Regions from separate parts of the Marinobacter sp. bablab_jr003 genome, predicted to be linked through region 1. Evidence: riboswitches for the same ligand, from Rfam matches in the RefSeq annotation. Region 1 holds a riboswitch; the other holds the start of a gene.

Region 1 (7,659 bases):
TAAGGCCTTCATCCAGCAACACCCGGACAATATCAGGGTTGGCACAGGTGGCCTTGGTGACGGGTACCCAGCTGACTGGCCAGTTTTGGCTGGCGCAGGTTTGGGTCAGAAAACGGATATTGTCGCGCAGTTTGGTTTCGTTCCAGAGCAGGCGGGGAAACTTTTCCAAGGGGGTTCAACCTAAACGCTGATGATCTGACGAAAAGGCCCATTGGCGCACCGGTGGCGGCCAATGGGCTGAGGGGTCCGGGAATCAGACTTTGTAGTCCGGATACGCCAGATCGTCGTTAATTACCAGGGCTTCCTGCTCTTCACCGGGTTTCAGTTTGACGATGGAGAACTCCTGATCAGATGCTGTCTGGATGGGTGAGCTTGCGCAGTTCGAGCAGGAAGGCCTGCAGGTAGTGCCTGGCGTCCTGCTCGGACAATGGTCGCGTCTGTTTCTCGGCCCTCTGCTGCACGGTTGTCCGATCCGGACTACAGCGCCGTTGGTAATACAGGGTACCGATATGCCGTTCCAGTGACCGACTGTTCCAGTGCTGACTGACCGCCACGGCCAGATACCACTCCCGGGCCTGGGTGCTGTCGACCCGAAACAGAGCGCGGTAGTGCGTCCAGCTCAATTTGGGACGCAGTGCGTACCGAATTGGAAAGGCCTGATAAAAGGCGCGCAGGTTCCGGACATTAAAGCCCATGCCGTACGGTGCTAAATGGACGCTTTAGCCAAAAACCAGATCCTTGTGGGTCTGATTCGACTATGAAAAGCAGGTTTGTTGAACCCAACAATTGAAAAGCTCTATACCTAGATGAATAACAGATAACGTTATCAACCTTTCCTCCCCTTTTCCCTTTCAACGCATCCGCTCATTGCGTCAGTCTACAAAACTCTGCGAGTTTTCTATCGTTTTTCGGCGCTTGCAGTTCGTTTGATTTATGTATCTTGAACTTACACGCATATTGATTCATGTCAGCTGAAACCACGCTTCACAATCAAACGAACGGAGTAAATGATGCGACCAGTATCTATAGCCGATTTTATCGAGATCGTCTTCTCGGACGACAGTTATCCACCAGCCGCCTCGACTATCCGAAGGCTCTGCAGCGAGAGAGATTGCGAGGGCCGTCCAATCATTCCGGGGGCATTTAAATTTGGGAAGCTCTGGAAAATCGATCTCGACGCTTACTACATGGAGATGGCCCAAAGAACCAATGGGGCCGCTCCAACCGATGATGCAATTATCTACGGACTAGCCCGGAGCCTCGCATCCTAAAATGGCACCTAGAAATCGCTCTAAAGCTAATGAGTCGCTAGCGGCCTACCCCGGACTATATCGCAATGCTCATGATGTCTATTTCGTCGTACACCCGCTCACGCGCAAGCGAGGAAGTCTGGAAACCAAAGATCGTGTTATTGCAATCCAGCGCTGGTCAGCTCTGCAGCGACTTTGGCAGGCAGAAATCTCCGATTCAAAGACTGACTCTCTAGCGAAAAAGCTTTCGGACCTTGCCACTCCCCGCCACAATGATGGTGAGGCTATTACGCTTTCGCATTACCTCAAAAAATGGAGGGTAGACGTGCTCGGGCACTGCGTGGTCGGCACCAAGGTAAAATGGAGCACCTGCCAGGTGCTCTCCCTGCGTGGCCCCAATAAGGGCAGGCCGATCGCGTTACCCACTCGAATAGATTATGCCAATGACGCAAAACAATTAGAGGAACAGGAGTCAGCAGACTTTCTCCTAACAGACCCAGACATACTGCGGAGAATTCGCCAGCTTCTATCTCCCTGGATGCAAAAGCCCACCCATTACAATGGCCTGAGAAATACCCTCAACCGTGTATTTCTTCATGCAGTACAAGAAGGTTTGATCGACCGTAACCCAATGGTTGATATACGCAAGGCAACAGAAAGCAAGCGCGAGGTGCTGATTCCGGACGATGCCTACAAGGAAATAACTGCGGCCCTGTGCATCCACAAAATAAACAAACAGACACGAGACGGGACGTGGCGAGCCAAGATATGTGACCTGATGTATATGCTTTCCCAGCAGCCGATAGATATTTTCGACCTCAAGCAAAACCAGGCTGAGATTTTCATGGAGCCAGTAGAGAGGGACGGCTACTCAGTCTATGGCCTTGTCCGCTTTGAACGGCACAAAACCAGGGTGGGGATCGAGCTAGAAATGAATAAAGAGCTCGCAGAACTCTGGCAATGGTTCATCGAGTTCAAAAGGTCGCAAAACATCACCAGCGAATACCTTCTGGTTTATCCCATGTACTTTGACGTGCGCTCTCGGGCTCAGAAGGTCCAACACCGAACGATACAAGCAGCCTGGAGAAAAGCATGCAAAGAGACAGGCTATGGCGACCAATATCAGCTAAGGGATTTGAGGAAGAAGGGGCTGACTGAAGAGTATCTTGAACAAGGTGAAAACGACAAAGGAGGCCACGAGACCGAAGCCATGCGCAAGCATTATCGGCTTATCAAACCACCGAAACGAGCTCGCACAACAATACGTTTCACGCGAGATTAAGTGCCCCAAATTACCTTTTGAGACGGACACGTTTTTTCAGTATTTTTTCAGTATTTTTTCACCTCTAAGACATCGAACAGCCAAAGGAGCCAACATGTTGATATCTAAAGGTAAAAATGGAGGCGCGGGTCGGAATCGAACCGGCGTACACGGAGTTGCAGTCCGCTGCATAACCACTCTGCCACCGCGCCGGGTAAGCCTGGAATCTGGCTTTTGCTCTCAGGGGGCGTGAGAGACTTGGAAAATGGAGCGGGAAACGAGATTCGAACTCGCGACCCCAACCTTGGCAAGGTTGTGCTCTACCAACTGAGCTATTCCCGCTCTTCGTTCAGAGGCGTTGCCTCCTCAACGGCTGCGTATTCTACGGATTACGCTTCGCGCGTCAACACCTTTTTTTCAAGTTTCTGTTTTTATTGCTAATGTGCACAAAATTTAGCCAAACCGGTCAGGACCGGCTGGCGTCATCCGCGTTCGCCTGAAGGGAACCGGCAAGCTGGTTGCCGCTGTCGCAGTTCAGGTAGCTGGAAGCCTGCAGCCATTCTTCATCCGGGTAGTATTTGAAAACCAGCTGGCCGCCTTTCAGGTTGTCTACTACCTTTGCGATCACATCGCGGTCTACCGCCGGGCAGCCGTGGCTGCGGCCAATGCGACCGTATTTGTTCACCCAGCTCTTCTCTACGTAGTCTGCCCCGTGAATGACAATAGCGCGCTGGCGGGCCAGGTCATTGAAGCCCGGCTCCAGTCCGTCCAGCCGCAAGGAGTAGCCGTGGGCACCGCTGTAGGATTCCGCCGCCTTGAACAGTCCGATGCTGGACTGGTGGCTACCCTCAATGTTGGAGAAAGCACTGGCTTCGCGGTCGCCGGAGTTTTTACCGTGGGCAACCAGCTCCCTCAGAACCAGGCTGCCATCGGCCAGGTCAAACAGCCAGAGGCGTTCTTCGCTGGATGGCAGGGAAAAATCAATAACAGCAAGCCTCTCCGGCATCGCTGTTCCATTGCTGATGGCGCACTGGGTTGCCTTGAAAGCCGCCTCGAGAACCGATGGGTTCAGTTTAGGGGCTGCACTGGAAAGGCGATCAAAAAGCTGGTTATTCAGGGACTGGGCCTGGGTGCTGGTGGCGAAAAGCACTGAAAAAAGAAGGCCGGACATTGCTGTACAAAATTTGAGCAGATTGCGATGCTTGGGCATGCACCTTACCTCTATAGGTGAAGAATACGGTCTATCCGATTGAAATTTGCACTATTCTAACAGCAAATAATGAGAACCCGGACACCTTTGTACAGTTTTTAAACAGACCGTAATCAAAGTTACAAATTACAGACCACCACGCAGGCGTGGTAGAATCGCCAAGACTCAACGGGGTGCCCGACAGGGCTGAGACCATACCCGCGGAACCTGACCCGGCTAATACCGGCGTAGGGATTGAGCCGCCACTTTTCCAGTGGTTACCGCGGCATGCCCCCTCCATAGCCAAGGTGTAATCACTATGCGTTTCCGCTTGCCTCTACTCTTCGCTGCCCTGCTCCCGGCTTTCGCTACCGCCGAACCTGCGCAGGTTTTGAACGTTTATACTCACCCGTCGTTTGCGGCGGAATGGGGCCCAGGGCCCGCAGTCAAGCAGGCATTTGAAGAGCAGTGTGAATGCGCACTGAACTATACAGTGCTGGAAAGCGGCGGCGATATACTTCAGCGACTGCGCCTGGAGGGCAGTTCAACCAGTGCCGATGTGGTGTTGGGGCTGGATACCGCCACCATGGAAGCCGCCCGGCAAACCGGATTACTGGCTCCGCACACGCTGACACTGAACAACCTGGCGCTGCCTGTCGACTGGCAGGACGACACCTTCGTGCCCTACGACTGGGGCTACTTCGCCTTTGTATACGATACCGAGCTGCTGCCGGAACCTCCGGCAAGCCTGGAAGAGCTGGTCAATGCACCGGATGACCTGAAAATCATCATCCAGGATCCCCGCACCAGCACCCCCGGCCTCGGCCTGCTGCTCTGGATGCACGCGGTTTATGGCGATGACGCCCACGCTAAATGGCAGCAACTCAGTGGCAAGGTACTGGCGACGACCCAGAGCTGGAGTGACGGGTATTTTTCACTGTTCATGAACGGCGAAGCCCCGATGATCCTTTCTTACAGTACGTCCCCGGCCTATCACATGGCGGTCGATAACACAGACCGTTACCAGGCGGCCCGTTTTGAAGAAGGCCATTACCTTCAGGTCGAGGTTGCCGCACTGGTGAATAGCTCCAGGAGTCAGGCCCTCGGCCGGGAATTCATGGAGTTCATGTTGTCGCCGGCCTTCCAGCGCCATATTCCGTTGAAGAATGTGATGTATCCGGCTATCGACCTTGGTGACGAATTGCCGGAGGTATTTGACCTGCTGATCCACCCGTCCAAAGCCCTCTTCCTGGAACCGGCAGAGGTCGCCCGTGAACGCCGCTCACTGGTGAATGCCTGGCTGGACGCCATGACCCGCTGAACCCAATGGCCGCCAACCAACCACAACCCCTGCGCCCTGCTCCATTCAGCGCCCCTGCGTGGCAACTGGCTCCGGGCCTGATCATTGCGCTGGCCTTGATCGGGCTGGTGCTGTTGGGGCTCGGGGCACTGCTTCACACAGCTGGCACGCTGGAATTCGAAGAGCTGTGGCACAGCCGCTATTTAAGAGGTGTTGTCTGGTTTACGGTTTGGCAGGCGGTGTTATCGGTCTTTCTAAGCCTGCTCATTGCGCTGCCGGTGGCCATGACACTGGCCCGGCTCAGCCATTTTCCCGGTCGTAGCCTGCTGCTTCGGTTGATGGAGCTGAGCCTGGTGCTTCCCACCATTGTGGCGGTTTCAGGCATCATCGGGGTGTACGGTCGCCAGGGCTGGCTGACCAGTCTTCTGAACGGGTGGCTGCCTGATCACGGCTGGAGCCTTTACGGCCTGAATGGAATCTTACTGGCCCACCTATTTTTCAACGCACCGCTGGCCGCACGCATTCTTCTGCAAGCACTGGAATCGGTTCCGGCACCGAGGTTGCGGGTTGCTTCCCAGCTCGGGTTGAGTGGCTGGTGGCTCTGGCGTACGGTTCGATGGCCCGCACTACGGCCGGTCCTGCCCGGGGTGTCAGCATTGGTATTTACCCTGTGCTTTACCAGCTTCGCCATCATCATGACCCTGGGTGGCGGGCCTCGCGCCACAACCCTTGAAGTGGCCATTTACCAGGCGTTGCGGTTCGAATTCGATTTCGGCCAGGCCGCCATCCTGGCCACCATTCAGCTGGTTATTTGCGGCAGCCTGTGGTGGCTTGTGTTCCGGAACCGCCTGGAGTCCTCACTACTTCCGGATCGGCGGTTTGCTGAACCTGTCTCTTTAAAAGACAGCCCCGGGCAGGGTCTGGGGCGCGTGTTGCTGCTGGGCATCTTTTCCGCTTTCCTGACGCTTCCCCTGCTGGCCATCGCGTTACGCGGTTTGCCGGCACTCTGGCCGGCCTCTCCCATGCCATCTATCTACGGACAACTGCTCCCCGCCACAGGCCGCAGTTTGTTGATTGCCGTTCCCGCCGGGCTTGGTGCGGTTGTCGCCAGTCTGTTCACACTGGCGGCCGCCAACAAATCCGAAAACCGGATACTGGCGGCCATTCCGGTTACCACGGGTTATCTGCCGCTGATTGTGCCGCCCCTGGTGCTTGGTACCGGCCTGTTCCTGTTATTGCGGCCCCAGCTCGGGAACAGCGCACAAGGCTGGGTACTGGTGTCTATGATTAACGGTTTGATGGCCATTCCATTTGTGCTGCAGGTGCTGCGTGGGCCACTGAATGCCATCGACAAGAACACCCTGAACCAGGCGGACCAGCTGGGCATCCTGGGCTGGTATCGCTGGCGCTGGCTGTACTGGCCACGGCTGCGCCGGCCAATCGCCCTGGGGCTGGCCTATGGCATTGCCCTGTCGCTGGGAGATTTCGGGGTAATTGCCCTGTTCGGTAGCCCCGGGCAGCCCACTTTGCCGGTTCTGCTTTACCAGCAGCTGGGCAGTTACCGAATCAGCGAAGCGGCTGGCACCGGGCTGTGGTTGCTTGTATTACTGGTGACCCTCTTCGCCCTGCTGTCCCGGGTTGCCCGGCCGGCCCCGGGCACAAACACAGAGCCTGCCCCCGCCGCCGCTCCGGAGCCTCGTCATGCTTGAACTAAGAAACCTGTGTTTCCAGTACCCGGATCAGTCGGAGGAGTGGCGCTTCCACTTCTCGGTCGCCGCCGGGCATTGCCTCGCAGTACGCGGTGCCAGTGGAACCGGTAAATCCACCTTGCTGAACCTGGTTGCCGGTTTTCTCGCACCCAAAAGCGGAGAAATTCTCTGGAACAACCAAGCTATCCATAACCTGCCCGCCTGGGAGCGGCCGGTAACAAGCGTGTTCCAGGAGCACAACCTGTTCGAACACCTGGATGTCTTCACCAATATCGGTCTTGGCCTGCACCCGGGCATGAAGCTGTCCCCCGAACAGCAATCGGCCATTGAGCAGGGTCTTGAACAAACCGGGCTCGGCGGTTTTGGTACACGGCTGCCCGGCGAACTATCCGGTGGCCAGCGGCAACGAGTTGCCCTGCTGCGCGCCATTCTGCGGCGCAAACCGGTACTGCTGCTGGACGAACCCATGACCGGGCTGGACCCGGACGCCAGGGCCATCATCCGGGACTTGTTACTGCAGGAAAAGGCCAGCGGCATTACCCTGATCCTGGCCAGCCATGATGAAGAAGACCGAAAGATACTGGCAGACAGCAACTGGAATCTTTAAGCTTGCTAAGACTTCTGGCAGGGATTTTTTCATTCTGTGGCGATAACTTCGGGCCTTACTACAGCCAAAGCCGGCGAGCCTGCCGGCACCCTTGAGTTGTCCGGCAATACGGTGGCCTTTGCCGGAGACTGGACCCTTGCCCATTACCCGGCCCTGAACCGGCAGGTATCGCAATTCAAGGCAGAGAACACTTCACTGAAGCCGGAATTTACCCGCCTTGGACGACTGGATACCGCGGGCGCGTCCCTGATGGTGAAAATGCTGGGTGCCGAACCGGTGCTTGCCGCGCTGGAGCAACCGTCCCTGCCCGAAGCCCAGCAAGCACTCCTTAAAGCCGTGGCGG
Region 2 (7,659 bases), on a different contig from region 1:
ATGGAAACGGAAATCTGGCCCAATATGATTCGCCAGTGCCGACACCGTCATGTGCCTGTTTTTCTGATCAATGCCCGTCTGTCTGAACGATCTGCCCGGGGGTATGAACGGGTTCGGGGCGTGGCAGCACCTATTATCAAAAGCATCAGCTGGGTGGCTGCGCAAGCCGAAAAAGACGCAGAGCGGTTTCGCCGCATCGGAGTGGCTCCGGGTAATGTTGAGGTCACCGGCAGCGTAAAATTCGATGCGGATATTCCTGATGATGTCCGTGCGGCCTCTGTCAGCTTCCGAAAATCCCTGGGTGAGCGCCCCGTTTGGATTGCCGGCAGCACCCACACCGGAGAAGACGAGCAATTGCTGGCGGCTCATCGCCAGATTCTGGCTCAGCACGCCGATGCCTTACTCATCATTGTGCCCCGGCATCCGGAGCGGTTTGATTCGGTAGCTGAGATGGCTCAAGGCGAGGGCTTTTCCGTGGTTCGCCGGTCAACAGGAGCATCTCCCGCTGGTGCGGAGGTGTATCTTGGCGACACCATGGGAGAGCTGATGATGCTTTACGGAGCCAGTGACCTCGCCTTCGTGGGCGGCTCACTGATCGAGCGGGGAGGGCACAATCCGCTGGAGCCTGCGGCCTGGGGCATTCCGGTATTCTCCGGCACTCATGTGTTTAATTTCGAGACAATCTATCAGCGCTTACTGGATGATCAGGGTGTCCAGCTGGTCGAAAATGCGGATGAGCTGGCGCGGGCGATCTGTTCACTGATAGACGACCCGGAGGCGCTGAAGGCATACGGTGAGCGGGCTCTGGCGGTGGTCAACAAGAACCGGGGTGCGCTGGATAAGGTCGTGGAGGGTATTACGGAGCGGTTGTAACTCCGGGTGCCGCACTGGCACCCGGAATATTCTGCAAGCTGCCCGACTTACTGCACCGGATCGTCCAGTGTCTTTCCTTCTTCGGCCAGGGCTTCAATGCCCCGTGCGCCTTCGCTGAGCCAGTTGTTCAGGTCAATCAGATCCTGCGGGCTCAGGGTGCCTGCCGCCTGCTTCAGTTGCAGGGTGTTGATCACGTAGTCATAGCGGGCGTTGGCGTAATCCCGCAGCGCCACGTAGTACGCACGTTCTGCATCCAGCACTTCCACAATGTTCCGGGTACCTACATCATAGCCGGCGCGGGTTGCATCCAGTGCACTGCGGCGGGAGATGATGGTTTGCTCAAGGGCAGAGGCTGTCTCCACGTTGTTGTTCACGGTCAGGAACAGGCTGCGGGTGTTCACCTGTACATCCCGGCGCACCGTATTCAGGTCCTGTTCGGCGGCGGTGACCAGCGAACGCTGTTCCCGGGCGCCGGCCTGGGTGCCGCCGCCCGTGTAGAGCGGGATGGTCAGTGACAGTGAGGCAACGGACTGGCTGCGCTCCTGCTGGGTAAAAAGGGCGTTCTCCAGACTGGTTTCCTGGTAGGAGGCGCTCAGCTCAAGGGTTGGCAAATGACCGGACTTTGCCGCTTTCAGGCTGGCTTCGCTGGCATTGAGTTGCCTCAGGGCCGCCTGAATAGACCAGTTTTGCTCCACCGCGGTTGCTTCCCACGAAGTCGGATCCATGGGCTCCGGGCGCCCGAGCGGAAAATTCTGCCTGAGATTTTCCATGGCGTCCGGATATTCTCCGGTTAACCGGGCCAGTTGTTCCCTGGCCACATTCAGGTCGTTGTCGGCGGCGATGCGCTGGCTCCTGGCATCGTCGTAGCTGGCACGCGCTTCATAGACTTCGGTGACGGCAATGAGCCCCACGTCAAACCGTTCCCGGGCCTGTTCGTACTGGCGCTGGATGGCCGTTTCAGTCGCTTTTGCGGTTGTGACGGTGTCCTTGGCGCGCAGGACATCGAAGTAGGCGGTTGCCACATCCAGAATCAGTTGTTGCTGGGCCAGGTTGTACTGGGCCTCGGCCGCCTCGGCCTGGAATTGGCTGGCTTCGTAGCTGAACCAGTCTTGAGCCCGGAACAGTGGCTGGGTCAGCTCGACGCCGTAGCGGTAGGTTCGATAACTGTCTCCCGAGAAGAGTTGCCGCGTCAGCTCATCGGCGTTTGCCCCCCCGGGTATATTCCTGGGCTCGAAACGTGTGTAGCTTGCTGACCCAACCGCCGAGATTTTGGGCAGCAGGGCGCTCTTGCTGACATCGCTGGTTGCCTGCTGTGCCTGGAACTGTGCCATGGCAGAGGCAATGCCGGAGTCATAAGACAGGGCTTTCTCGTAGGTTTCCATCAGATCCAGAGCAAGCGCAGGCTGGGCTGCGAGCAGGGTGATCAATCCTGGAAGTAAACGTTTTTTCATTGGTTCTCCTGAAATACTGACTCCGGGAATCTGCCCGGCAATGACCCAAAGGTATTGGTTGACCATTATGGACAATAATCGTTCCCGTCTCTAGACTTGCTAAGTCCACGTATTTTGTGGGCAAACCAATTCAGAATCGCGTCTTGACGGGGTGCTGATTCGCCATAAACTGGCGATCGGCTGAGATTGCAACGCAGAACCCGCGACCTGATCCGGATAATACCGGCGTAGGGATTAAGGCCAGATGAACCGCGACACCATGCCTGTAGGGCTATTTGTCGCAACTCCGTCATACGCGACCCGATACCACAAGAGCAACCGGGAGCATTTCATGACGGACTTACCAGCATACCTCAGCGACTCCGCAAAAGTAGACTCCGCAGCAATCAAACCATTACCAAGCTCACGAAAAATATACGTGCAGGGTAGCCGACCTGATCTGCGGGTGCCAATGCGGGAAATTACCGTGGGCGACACCCCCACTGAAATGGGTGGCGAAAAGAACCCGCCAGTGGTGGTGTACGACACCTCCGGGCCCTACACAGACCCGGAAGCCACTATTGATCTGCGTAAGGGCTTGCCGCCGGTTCGTGCCGCCTGGATTGCCGAACGGGGCGATGTAGAGCAACTGGACGGCTACACCTCCGAATTCACCCGCCGCCGCATGAAAGACCCTCAGCTTGATCCCCTGCGGTTTATGGACGAGCGAAAGCCACTTCGCGCCAAGCCCGGCAGAAACGTATCCCAGATGCACTATGCCCGCCAGGGCATCATTACGCCGGAGATGGAATACGTTGCTATCCGGGAGAATATGAAGCTGCAAGACGCCCGGGCCAATGGCTTGCTGGTGGATCAACACCCCGGCCAGTCCTTCGGTGCCAACCTGCCGCCTGAAATCACCCCCGAGTTTGTTCGGGATGAAGTGGCCCGGGGCCGTGCGATTATTCCCGCCAACATCAACCATCCGGAAACCGAGCCGATGATCATCGGTCGCAACTTCCTGGTGAAAATCAACGGCAACATCGGCAACTCGGCGGTGACCTCGTCCATCGAAGACGAAGTAGAAAAACTGACCTGGGGTATCCGCTGGGGTTCCGACACGGTGATGGACCTGTCCACCGGCAAGAACATCCACGAAACCCGCGAGTGGATCATCCGCAACTCCCCGGTTCCCATCGGCACCGTGCCTATCTATCAGGCGCTGGAAAAGGTGGGCGGCGTTGCGGAAGACCTGACCTGGGAAATCTTCCGGGACACCCTGATCGAACAAGCCGAGCAAGGGGTGGATTACTTTACCATCCACGCCGGCGTCCGCCTGCACCATGTGCCTATGACTGCCAAGCGCACCACAGGCATCGTCTCCCGGGGTGGTTCGATCATGGCCAAATGGTGTCTGGCTCACCACAAGGAAAGCTTCCTGTACGAGCACTTCGAAGACATCTGCGAAATCATGAAAGCCTACGATGTCTCTTTCAGCCTTGGCGACGGCCTGCGCCCCGGCTCCATCGCCGACGCCAACGACGCAGCCCAGTTCGGCGAGCTGGAAACCCTGGGAGAGCTCACCAAGATCGCCTGGAAACACGACGTCCAGTGCATGATCGAAGGCCCCGGCCACGTGCCCATGCACCTGATCAAGGAGAACATGGACAAGCAGCTGGAATGCTGCGACGAGGCGCCGTTCTACACCCTCGGCCCGCTGACCACGGATATTGCCCCGGGCTATGACCACATCACCTCCGGTATCGGCGCGGCGATGATCGGCTGGTATGGCTGCGCCATGCTTTGCTACGTCACCCCGAAAGAGCATCTGGGCCTGCCCAATAAAGACGACGTGAAAACCGGCATCATTACCTACAAAATCGCCGCCCATGCTGCCGATCTCGCCAAAGGCCACCCAGGCGCCCAGATTCGCGATAACGCCCTGTCCAAGGCCCGCTTCGAGTTCCGCTGGGAAGACCAGTTCAACCTCGGCCTGGACCCGGACACCGCCCGCGCCTACCACGACGAAACCCTGCCCAAGGAATCTGCCAAAGTGGCCCACTTCTGCTCCATGTGCGGGCCGAAGTTCTGTTCCATGAAAATCTCGCAGGAAGTGAGGGATTACGCAGCAGAGCAGGGCATTGACGAAGTCTCGGCAATTGACGCCGGCATGGAGGCCAAGTCTCGGGAGTTCGTGGAGTCTGGCTCCAAGCTTTACGACAAGGTTTGAGGTTGGAGTTTGTGAGCACCTAGCCTTTTGGTTGGGTGCTTAGAGCCATGGATGGCGGAGCAGAAGCGCCACATGGACGTGCCGCAAGGAGCGGTTTTTGGAAAGGACGTCCCAAGGACCGCCAAACTTCGGGCTAGAAGGCTGGGGCCGTAACTTGCAGCTTCACCATCATTACCGCTATCGTTCCAAGCCGAACACCAAACCGGAAACCCGAATGCCGAAACCGTTCCAGTTCAACGCCAGCGACGTCAAAATCGAAAAACGCGAAACCGTCTTCCAGGGCTTCTTCCGCATGGACAAGCTCTGGCTGACCCACCCGCGCTTTGACGGCCGCGACATGCCCACCTTCACCCGCGAACTCTTCATCCGCGGCGACGCCACCTGCGTGCTCCCCTACGACCCGGAAAGGGATGAAGTCGTACTGCTGGAACAATTCCGCCTCGGCGCCCTGGGCCGCAACCAATCCCCCTGGTTGCTGGAGCTCGTAGCCGGAATGAACGAAGAAGGCGAAAGCCCGGAAGACGTAGCCCAGCGGGAAGGGCAGGAAGAAGCCGGCCTGAGTTTCAGCCGGCTGGACAAGATCTGTGATTACCTGGTTTCCCCCGGCGGCACCACTGAGATGATCCACCTCTATTGCGGACAGGTCAGCACTGCCGAAGCCGGTGGTATTTTCGGTATGGAGCACGAACACGAAGACATTCTCAGCCACGTGGTCAGCGCCGGCGAGTGCTTCGCCATGATTGCCGATGGCCGCATTAACAATGCCGCTGCGATCATTGCTATCCAGTGGCTACAGCTGAACCGCGACAGGCTGCGCCGGGAGTGGTTGGCATGACTGAGTGGGTGAAGCGTCCCAAGTCGTATGTGCCGGATTTACGCCAGCTGGGTGCGTTGTGTGATGGCAACTATCAGCGGCTCCGCAAACTGCGGCAGCTGGAATCCGATGGCAAGCCGGTGTGCGAGTTTGAATTGCACCGGGAGAGCCAGTACTTGGGGCGAGTGCGGATTGAAGTGCTGCAAACGGCAAAGTTCACCGAAACCCTGTTGCTGGAGCAGGTCCACAACAGCGGCCGCTGGTTGAATAATCCCCAGATGACCGTGCGTGTCTACCACGATGCAATGATGGCAGAAGTCATCAGTTGCTACCGGCAACGCCAGATCGCGCCGGTGAACGATTACCCGAACCGTTTTATGCATCACCCCGATGAAAAGGTTCAGGTGAATGGTTTCCTGGCCGACTGGCTGGATTACTGTTTGCGCTTCGGGCACCTGCCCATGGAGAAGGCCGTCTGGTCGGCGGGTGAGGGGATCGACTAGACAGCGTCTCACTCTGCCTGTGGTGAAGTTGTCAAAAACTGCAAAAATTTTGTGTCTGCGGGCCAGAATGTGAACAATCTACGATTTCACATTAATCAAAAGGAACCCGGCCATCGTACACTCATTGTAATTTCAACCGTCTGCCCCGAACACAACAGGTCCTGAATGTCTGACCACCAATCTGCCCGCCCGCTAAAAGTCTTACAGCTGACAGACCCGCACCTGATGGCACGGGAAGATGGTGCCCTGCTGGGGGTGAACACCCGCGAAAGCCTGTCGGCCGTCATTGAAGAGGCTCTGCGCAGCCATGGCCAGCCTGACCTGATTCTGGCCACCGGCGATATCAGCCAGGATGCTTCCGTGGCTTCCTACCATTATTTCGGACAGAAACTGGAGGCTTTTCAGTGCCCGTCTGCCTGGATTGCCGGCAATCACGATGACTCAGTCACCATGTACGCCGTTGCTGATGAATTCGACGCCCGGCGCCGGCAGTTTGTGCTTGGGGGCTGGCACTTCGTTATGCTGGATTCCTCCGTACACGGGAAAGTGCATGGAGAGCTTTCGGCGGACGAATTGGCGTTTCTGGACCAAACCCTGTCGGAACACTCGGGCTTGCCTACCATGGTTTGCCTGCACCATCACCCCGTCGATATCGGCTCGGACTGGATGAACCAGATAGGCCTCAAAAACCGTGAGGCTTTCTGGCAGGTGATCGACCGGCACACGAACGTCAGATGCGTGCTCTGGGGGCACATTCATCAGGAGCTTCAGCAGCAGCGCAACGGCGTGCAGCTAATGGCCTCTCCGTCGACCTGTATTCAGTTTGCGCGAGGTTCCACAGATTTTGCGGTAGAACCGCTAGCCCCGGGCTACCGTTGGTTTGAGCTCGATCCTTCCGGCAACATCGCCACAAAAGTCTGCCGCGCAGAGCAGTTCCGGTTCAACCTGGATGAAGGTAGCGCCGGCTACTAGCCGATCAAGATGTCCCTATATATTCCCAATGGCTGACCTGCACGCCGGTTTGTAACATATAGGGACAAAACTGTGCGCGAGTGTCAGGCCCGCAGTGCTTGCGCAGCCGCCACCATTGTCTCCAGCGCCGGCGTCACTTCCTCCCACTTGCGGGTTTTCAATCCGCAATCCGGGTTAATCCACAGCCGCTCTGCCGGGATGCGCTCTGCCGCCAGGGTCATCAGGTTGATGATGTGGTCCTTGTCCGGAATGTTGGGCGAGTGGATGTCATACACGCCCGGCCCGATATCGTTCGGGTATTCAAAGTTCCGGAAGGCATCCAGCAGTTCCATATCTGACCGCGAGGTTTCAATGGTGATCACATCGGCATCCATGCGGGCGATGGCTTCGATGATGTCGTTGAACTCCGAATAGCACATATGGGTGTGGATCTGGGTGCCGTCTTCCACGCCATTGGCAGCGATGCGGAAGCTGTTGATGGCCCAGTCCAGGTAGTTTGCCCAGTCTGACTGCCGCAACGGCAGGCCTTCGCGCAGGGCGGCTTCGTCGATCTGGATGATATTCACGCCGGCTTTCTCCAGATCCTGCACTTCCTCGCGAATGGCCAGGGCCAGTTGCAGGCAGGAGTCTTTTCTTGGCTGATCGTCCCGCACGAAGGACCAGTTCAGAATGGTCACCGGGCCGGTCAGCATACCCTTCACCGGTTTGTCGGTGAGAGACTGGGCGTAGCGGATCCAGTCCACAGTCATTGCCCTGGGCCGGCGAATGTCGCCAAACAGAATGGGCGGTTTCACGCAGCGGGAGCCATAGGACTGTACCCAGCCGAAGCGCGTAAAG

The links. Region 1 has a riboswitch for thiamine pyrophosphate ahead of thiB (thiamine ABC transporter substrate binding subunit). Riboswitches for the same ligand answer to the same signal wherever they lie in the genome.
Region 2: another riboswitch for thiamine pyrophosphate. It lies ahead of thiC (phosphomethylpyrimidine synthase ThiC); the one in region 1 lies ahead of thiB (thiamine ABC transporter substrate binding subunit).

What each region holds. Positions count from the first base shown of each region.
Region 1 is NZ_JADARC010000099.1:170,176-177,834, reverse strand. Features, by position in the region: gene H3Z84_RS10220 (alanine/ornithine racemase family PLP-dependent enzyme) at 1-169, opposite strand, end outside; gene H3Z84_RS10215 (DUF1016 N-terminal domain-containing protein) at 348-695, opposite strand; gene H3Z84_RS10210 (hypothetical protein) at 1,273-2,532, shown strand; tRNA gene H3Z84_RS10205 (tRNA-Cys) at 2,650-2,723, opposite strand; tRNA gene H3Z84_RS10200 (tRNA-Gly) at 2,778-2,853, opposite strand; gene H3Z84_RS10195 (murein L,D-transpeptidase catalytic domain family protein) at 2,978-3,721, opposite strand; TPP riboswitch at 3,881-3,972, shown strand; gene thiB (thiamine ABC transporter substrate binding subunit) at 4,020-5,021, shown strand; gene thiP (thiamine/thiamine pyrophosphate ABC transporter permease) at 5,027-6,709, shown strand; gene H3Z84_RS10180 (ATP-binding cassette domain-containing protein) at 6,702-7,316, shown strand; gene H3Z84_RS10175 (MlaE family ABC transporter permease) at 7,413-7,659, shown strand, end outside.
Region 2 is NZ_JADARC010000046.1:43,913-51,571, forward strand. Features, by position in the region: gene waaA (lipid IV(A) 3-deoxy-D-manno-octulosonic acid transferase) at 1-873, shown strand, start outside; gene H3Z84_RS05450 (TolC family outer membrane protein) at 921-2,324, opposite strand; TPP riboswitch at 2,462-2,575, shown strand; gene thiC (phosphomethylpyrimidine synthase ThiC) at 2,656-4,533, shown strand; gene H3Z84_RS05460 (NUDIX domain-containing protein) at 4,748-5,368, shown strand; gene H3Z84_RS05465 (DUF1249 domain-containing protein) at 5,365-5,850, shown strand; gene cpdA (3',5'-cyclic-AMP phosphodiesterase) at 6,016-6,822, shown strand; gene metE (5-methyltetrahydropteroyltriglutamate--homocysteine S-methyltransferase) at 6,906-7,659, opposite strand, start outside.